One region of the Roseomonas gilardii genome, then DNA from elsewhere that is predicted to be linked to it. Evidence: riboswitches for the same ligand, from Rfam matches in the RefSeq annotation. Region 1 holds a riboswitch; the other holds the start of a gene.
The links. A riboswitch is a leader RNA that binds a small molecule or an ion and turns the genes downstream of it on or off. The one in region 1 is predicted to bind thiamine pyrophosphate.
Positions count from the first base shown of each region.

Region 2: it holds a riboswitch for thiamine pyrophosphate, as region 1 does, so the genes downstream of both, RGI145_RS14740 (ABC transporter substrate-binding protein) here and thiC (phosphomethylpyrimidine synthase ThiC) in region 1, are expected to answer to the same signal.

Region 1 covers NZ_CP015583.1:937,259-940,663, reverse strand. The annotation lists gene RGI145_RS04105 (mechanosensitive ion channel family protein) at 1-570, shown strand, start outside; gene RGI145_RS04100 (hypothetical protein) at 813-1,109, shown strand; TPP riboswitch at 1,201-1,322, shown strand; gene thiC (phosphomethylpyrimidine synthase ThiC) at 1,441-3,240, shown strand.
Region 2 covers NZ_CP015583.1:3,203,044-3,206,448, reverse strand. The annotation lists gene RGI145_RS14745 (UxaA family hydrolase) at 1-1,085, opposite strand, end outside; TPP riboswitch at 1,232-1,340, shown strand; gene RGI145_RS14740 (ABC transporter substrate-binding protein) at 1,450-3,084, shown strand; gene nhaA (Na+/H+ antiporter NhaA) at 3,233-3,405, opposite strand, start outside.

The DNA.
Region 1 (3,405 bases):
GCCATCGGCTTCGGTTCGCAGACTCTGGTGAAGGACGTGGTGACGGGCCTCTTCCTTCTGCTGGAGGATGCGGTGGCGGTGGGCGACAGCGTCACCCTCGGCACGCCGCCTCAGACCGGGGTGGTGGAGCGGCTCTCGATCCGCTCCATCCGGCTGCGCGCGGTGGACGGGTCGGTGCACATCATCCCCTTCTCCTCCGTCACCTCCGTCACCAACATGACCCGCGACTTCGCCTTCGCCATGCTGGAATTCTCGCTCTCCTATGGCGAGGACACGGATCGCGTGGCCGAGGTGCTGCGCCAGATCGCGAAGGAGATGCGGGGCGAGACGCGCTGGAGCGCGGCGATCCGCGACGACATGGACGTCATGGGCGTGGAGCGGCTGCTGGAGACCGGCGTGGTGCTGCGCGCCCGGCTGAAGACCGAGCCCTCGCAGCGCGCCCCGGTGGCGCGCGAGCTGAACCGCCGCATCCAGGCGAGGTTCGAGGAGCTGGGCATCGTCATTCCCTCCCCCTGGCGCAAGACCGTCACGGAGGAGGACCAGATGCATGCGGCGGGCGCGAGTGCCTGAGGCCCGTCATGCACCCGGCGCGGATCAGATCCGCGCCGGTTTTCACCGGGCTGCCTGTACAGCCACCCGAAGCGCGTCCTAGGCTCGCCGGCATGACGGTCTGGACCTCCACGCGGCGAATTATCCGCCCGGTCGCCTGAGCGCCGCCCGAGGGGGCTTCCCCTCCGAGGCGGGCGAAGAGCGGCCGGGACACTGATCCGTCACCCCCTCTTCGCCGTGCTTTTCCGGAGGCCTCCAGAGCCATGTCCGACCTCGTTTCCGCCACCGTCGCCGCCCGCTTCAGCCTGCTCGCCGAGCCCTCTCCCGGCCTGCTGCCGCGCGTGATGCAGCCCTTCGCCAAGCGCGACCTGGTGCCTGACCATTTCGCCTCGCACCGCGAGGATGGCACCCTGCGCCTGTCCTTCGGCATGAAGTCCATGCCGGCGGAGATGGTGCACCTCGTCCGCGGCGACCTCGCCCGTCTCGTCGGCCTGCTCGATCTCCAGGTGGAGCAGGGCGCGGTGGAGCGCGGCCCTGCGGTGCTCGCCGTCGCCGCCTGACCGCGTGAAGCCGCACACCAGACCGGGCGCACGAAGCCGCGAGGGCCGCCTCGGCCGTTGACAGCCGCGGCGCCGCGTGGCCCTGATGCGCGCATGTTCCAAGGGGGGTCCCGGTTCAGGGGCTGAGATAGCGCTGGGGCTTCCGCCCGCCGCGCTGACCCTTCGAACCTGATCCGGGTCATGCCGGCGAAGGGACAGGAACGGGCCGCCACGGGCCGGGAATCATCCGTAGGCGCCCCACCCCGACGTCACACCAGACGACCCGGGTCTCCGACCGAAAGCAGGTTCAGGAGATCCGACCGTGCCAGACAGCCTTCCCCCGAAATCCCCCATGCAGATCGGCGAGGTCGTGACCGGCCCGATCCCGGGCTCCCGCCGCGTCTATGTGGAATGCCCGGCGCGCGGCTTCCGCGTGCCCTTCCGCGAGATCGCGGTGCACCCCTCCGCCAAGGAGCCGCCCGTCACGCTCTACGACGCCTCCGGCCCCTATACCGACCCCGAGGCGAAGGTGGACATCGCGAGCGGCCTCGCCCGCACCCGCGACGCCTGGATCCGCGCCCGCGGCGACGTGGAGGAGACCGAGGGCCGCGCCATCCGGCCGGAGGACAACGGCAACGTTTCCGACAGCCACCGCGTGCCGCGGTTCCCGGGCCGCATCCGCCCGCTGCGCGCCAGGGCCGGCGCGGCGGTGACGCAGATGGCCTATGCCCGGCGCGGCATCGTCACGCCGGAGATGGAATTCGTCGCCATCCGCGAGAACATGCGCCGCGAGATGCTGCGCGAGGTCATCCGCGACGGCGAGGATTTCGGCGCCAGCATCCCGGACGTGGTGACGGCGGAATTCGTGCGCGACGAGATCGCCCGCGGCCGCGCCATCATCCCGAACAACGTGAACCACCCGGAATCCGAGCCGATGGCGATCGGGCGGAACTTCCTGGTGAAGATCAACGCCAATATCGGCAACTCGGCGGTCAGCTCCTCGGTGGCGGAGGAGGTGGACAAGATGGTCTGGGCGATCCGCTGGGGCGCCGACACGATCATGGACCTTTCCACCGGCCGCAACATCCACGACACGCGCGAATGGATCCTGCGCAACGCCCCCGTCCCCGTCGGCACCGTGCCGCTGTACCAGGCGCTGGAGAAGGTCGGCGGCGTGGCCGAGGAGCTGAGCTGGGAGGTGTTCCGCGACACGCTGATCGAGCAGGCGGAACAGGGCGTGGACTACTTCACCATCCATGCCGGCGTGCGCCTCGCCCATGTGCCGCTCACCGCGCGGCGCGTCACCGGCATCGTCTCGCGCGGCGGCTCGATCATGGCCAAGTGGTGCCTGGCGCATCACCGGGAGAGCTTCCTCTACACGCGCTTCGACGAGATCTGCGAGATCATGCGCGCCTATGACGTCGCCTTCTCGCTGGGCGACGGCCTGCGCCCCGGCTCCATCGCCGATGCCAACGACGCGGCGCAGTTCGCCGAGCTGGAAACGCTGGGCGAGCTGACCCAGGTGGCGTGGAAGCACGACTGCCAGGTGATGATCGAGGGCCCCGGCCATGTGCCGATGCACAAGATCAAGGCCAACATGGACAAGCAGCTCGCGGTCTGCGGCGAGGCACCCTTCTACACCCTCGGCCCGCTCACGACCGATGTGGCGCCGGGCTACGACCACATCACCTCGGCCATCGGCGCGGCGATGATCGGCTGGTTCGGCACGGCGATGCTCTGCTACGTCACGCCGAAGGAGCATCTGGGCCTGCCTGACCGCGACGACGTGAAGGCCGGCGTGATCGCCTACAAGATCGCCGCCCATGCCGCCGACCTCGCCAAGGGTCACCCCACGGCACGGGCCTGGGACGACGCGCTGAGCCGCGCGCGCTTCGAGTTCCGCTGGGAGGACCAGTTCAACCTGGGCCTCGATCCGGAAACGGCGCGCGCCTATCACGACGAGACCCTGCCCAAGGAAGCGCACAAGGTCGCGCATTTCTGCTCCATGTGCGGGCCCAAGTTCTGCTCCATGAAGATCAGCCAGGACATCCGCGACGAGGCCATCCGCGCCGCCGCCGAGGAAGGCATGGCCGAGATGGCGGAACGCTTCCGCGACGGCGGCAGCCAGATCTACAGCCCCGCCGCGGAGTAGCTGCGGCAAGCCGCGCCGGCCGTCGCGGCACTTGTGGCCCGGGGGAAGGCTCCGCCTTACCCCCGATACCCCCATCCGCCAGGAGCCGGTGGCTCCTGGACCTGCCTTTCACTGGCTCCTGCTGCGGCCGGATCGTGCCGGAGAGCATGGCTCTCCGGCGGCTGC
Region 2 (3,405 bases), 2.1 Mb from region 1:
CCCCCGGCCTTGTTGCCGGGGGAGGGGTTGGCGTTGATCTCCGCCCCCTCCTTGGCGGTGTAGTCCTCCCACCAGTGCATCAGGTCCACCAGTTTCTGCCCGACCTCCGGGCTCACCGCGCGACGGGTCAGCAGGTGCTCGGCGCCATAGGTCTCGGTGGTCTCGCTCAGGATCACCGTGCCGCCATGGCGCACGATCAGGTCGCTCGCCACGCCCAGGGCCGGGTTGGCGGAGATGCCGGAATAGCCGTCGGAGCCGCCGCATTGCAGGGCGACGCAGAGCTCGCTCGCCGGCACCGGTTCGCGCGTCACGGCATTGGCCTCGTCCAGCACGCCGCGCACGAAGGCGATGCCGGCCTCCACCGTCTTGCGGGCGCCGCCCATCTCCTGGATGTCCATGCTGCGCAGCCGGTCGGCGAGGCGCTGTTCCTGCATCATCCCGCCGATCTGGTTCACCTCGCAGCCCAGGCCAATGGCCACGACATGCGAGAAGTTCGGGTGCCGCGCATAGCCGCCGATGGTCCGCCGCAGCAGCGACAGCGGCTCGCCCTGCGCCATGCCGCAGCCGGTCTTGTGGGTCAGCGCCACCACCCCGTCCACGTTCGGCCAGGCGGCCAGCGGGTCCTCCCCGGTGATCGGGTTGCGGCGGAAGGCCAGGGCGATCAGCTCCGCGACATGGGCGGAGCAGTTCACGCTGGTGACGATGCCGACATAGTTGCGCGTGGCCACCCGCCCGTCCTTCCGCCGGATGCCGAGGAAGGTCGCGGGCTCCGGCACATAGGCGGTCGGCTTGAGGTCGGCGCCGAAGGCATAGTCGCGCGAGAAGTCGCCCATCGCGATCTCCTCCACATGCACCCATTCGCCGGGGGCGATGTCGCGCGTGGCGAAGCCGATCACCTGGCCGTAGCGCCGCACCGCCTCGCCCTTCGCATGCGCGCGGATGGCGATCTTGTGGCCGGCGGGGACGCGCTTCTCCGTCCGCACCCCGGGGGCGACGGTGGTGCCGGGGGGCAGGACCATGCGCGCGATCACCACCCCGTCCTCGGGATGCAGGCGGATTACGGGCGGCTGGGTCACGGCATCCATGGCGTCGGGTTTCCTCGTTGGAAGTCAGGCTTTGCCGACAGCATAGGCGCCACTGCCATGGCAGTTCCAGGGGGTGGCACGCAGGATTGCCCTGCCGTCACCACGCGGGCGTCTTGCCGCCATCCGGCCCCTGGCCCATAGCTGGGGCGGACATCGGGGGGAGCCCATACCGGGCTGAGAGGCGGGCATCTGGCCCGCGACCCCTGGAACCTGCCCCGGTTAGGACCGGCGAAGGGATCGGTGCACCTCATGCCACGGAAGGGCAACCCGTTCCGGAGAGTCCTGCCCCGCCGGGTATCCCGGTGGGCGGCGTGGCCCTGCACCTCTCCTCCCATCCTGGGACCCGCGAGAGAGGAAACACCCCATGCAAAGACGTGACCTGCTGAAGGCCGGGCTGGCCGTGCCCGCCCTGGCTCCTGCTGCCCTGGCTTCTGCCATGCTGGCCCGCCCAGCCCTGGCCCAGGGGGGGAACCCGGGAAGCAACCCAGGCGTGGCGCCCGCTGCCACGCGCGCCCGCACCCTGCGCTTCGTGCCGCAGGCGGCGCTGACGGTGCTGGACCCCATCTTCCTCAGCGCCACGATCAGCACCACGCACGGCTTCTGCGTCTTCGACACGCTCTATGCCACCGACACCAAGCTGCGGCCGCATCCGCAGATGGCGGAAGGCCACGAGACCAGCGAGGACGGGAAGCGCTGGACCATCCGGCTGCGCGAGGGGCTGCGCTTCCACGACGGGGAGCCGGTGCGGGCGCGCGACTGCCTGGCCTCGCTGGAGCGCTGGGCCTCGCGCGACCAGTTCGGGCAGATCCTGCGCCAGAGCGTGGCGGAATGGACGGCGCCGGACGACCGCACCCTGTCGATCCGCCTGCACCGTCCCTTCCCGGCGCTGCTCTATGCCCTGGCCAAGCCGGCCTCGGTGGTGCCTTTCATCATGCCGGAGCGCATCGCGAAGACGCCGGGCGACAAGCCCATCAGCGAGATCGTCGGCTCCGGCCCCTGGCGCTTCCTGCCGGACGAGTTCAACAGCGGCAGCCGCGTCGCCTATGCCCGCAACGAGCGGTACGTGCCCCGCGCCGAGCCCGCCGACGGCGCCTCGGGCGGCAAGCTGGTGCATTTCGACCGGCTCGAATGGCATATCATCCCCGATGGCGCGACCGCGGCGGCGGCGCTGCGGACGGGCGAGGTGGACTGGGTGGAATACCCGCTGCCGGACCTGATCCCGTCCCTGAAGCAGGACCCGAAGCTGGCCTTCCAGGTCTATGACCCGATGGGCTTCCTCGGGATCATGCGCTTCAACCAGCTGCACCCGCCCTTCAACAAGGTGGAGGTGCGCCGCGCCGTGCGCGACCTCGTGGCGCAACCGGATTTCATGGCCTCCGTCGCCGCCCCGGGCGACTGGGCGGAATGCCATGCCATGCTCCCCTGCACCCTGCCGGGGGTGGAAAGCCACACGCCGGTGGCGCCGGACCTGGAATCGGCCCGGAAGATCATCCGCGCCGCCGGGGTGGAGGGGGCGAAGGTGGTGATCATCAACGCCTCCGACTTCGCCGCCATCGCGCCACAGGGGCGGCTGGCCGCGCAACTGATGCGCCAGCTCGGCTTCGACGTCGATCTGGTGGAGACGGACTGGGCCAGCGTGCTCACCCGCCGGACCAGCAAGGCGAAGCCGGGCGAGGGCGGCTGGAGCATCCTGCCCACCAACGCGCCCTCGGGCTCCATCGCCAACCCGGCGGTGAACTTTGCCATCCGCGGCAATGGGGAGAAGGCCTGGTTCGGCTGGCCCGAAGACCCGGCGACGGAGGAGGCGATCGACCGCTGGCTCTACGCGCCGGATGCCGAGGCACAGTCCCTGGCGCTCCGCCGCGTGCAGGAGACAAGCTGGAACAGCGTGCCCTTCGCGCCCACCGGCATCTTCGTGCTGCAGACCGGCTTCCGCGCCGATCTTTCCGGCGTGTTGCAGGGGCCGAACCCGTATCTGTGGAACCTGCGCCGCGGTTGATCCGAGGGCTGCCTGTCCGTGGGAGAGGCCCTGCCTCTCCCACACCCTCTCCGCTCAGGGAGGCGAGGGCCTCCCCGAGACCCCGCCGGGAGTGGGTGCTGCGCGGAGGTGAGGGGGCGCCTTGCCCCCGGGTCACGGGAGCCGCGCCTCAGGAGGCCCGGATCGCCTCCCCCCGCGCATCCAGCGCCCGTCCGGTGACGCGGAGCAGGGCCGCGCCGCAGAGGGCCGAAACCACCGAGCCGCCGAGCACGCCGATCTTCACCGCGTCCTGCATCTCCGGATGGGTGGGGAAGGCGAGGAGGCCGATGAACAGGCTCATGG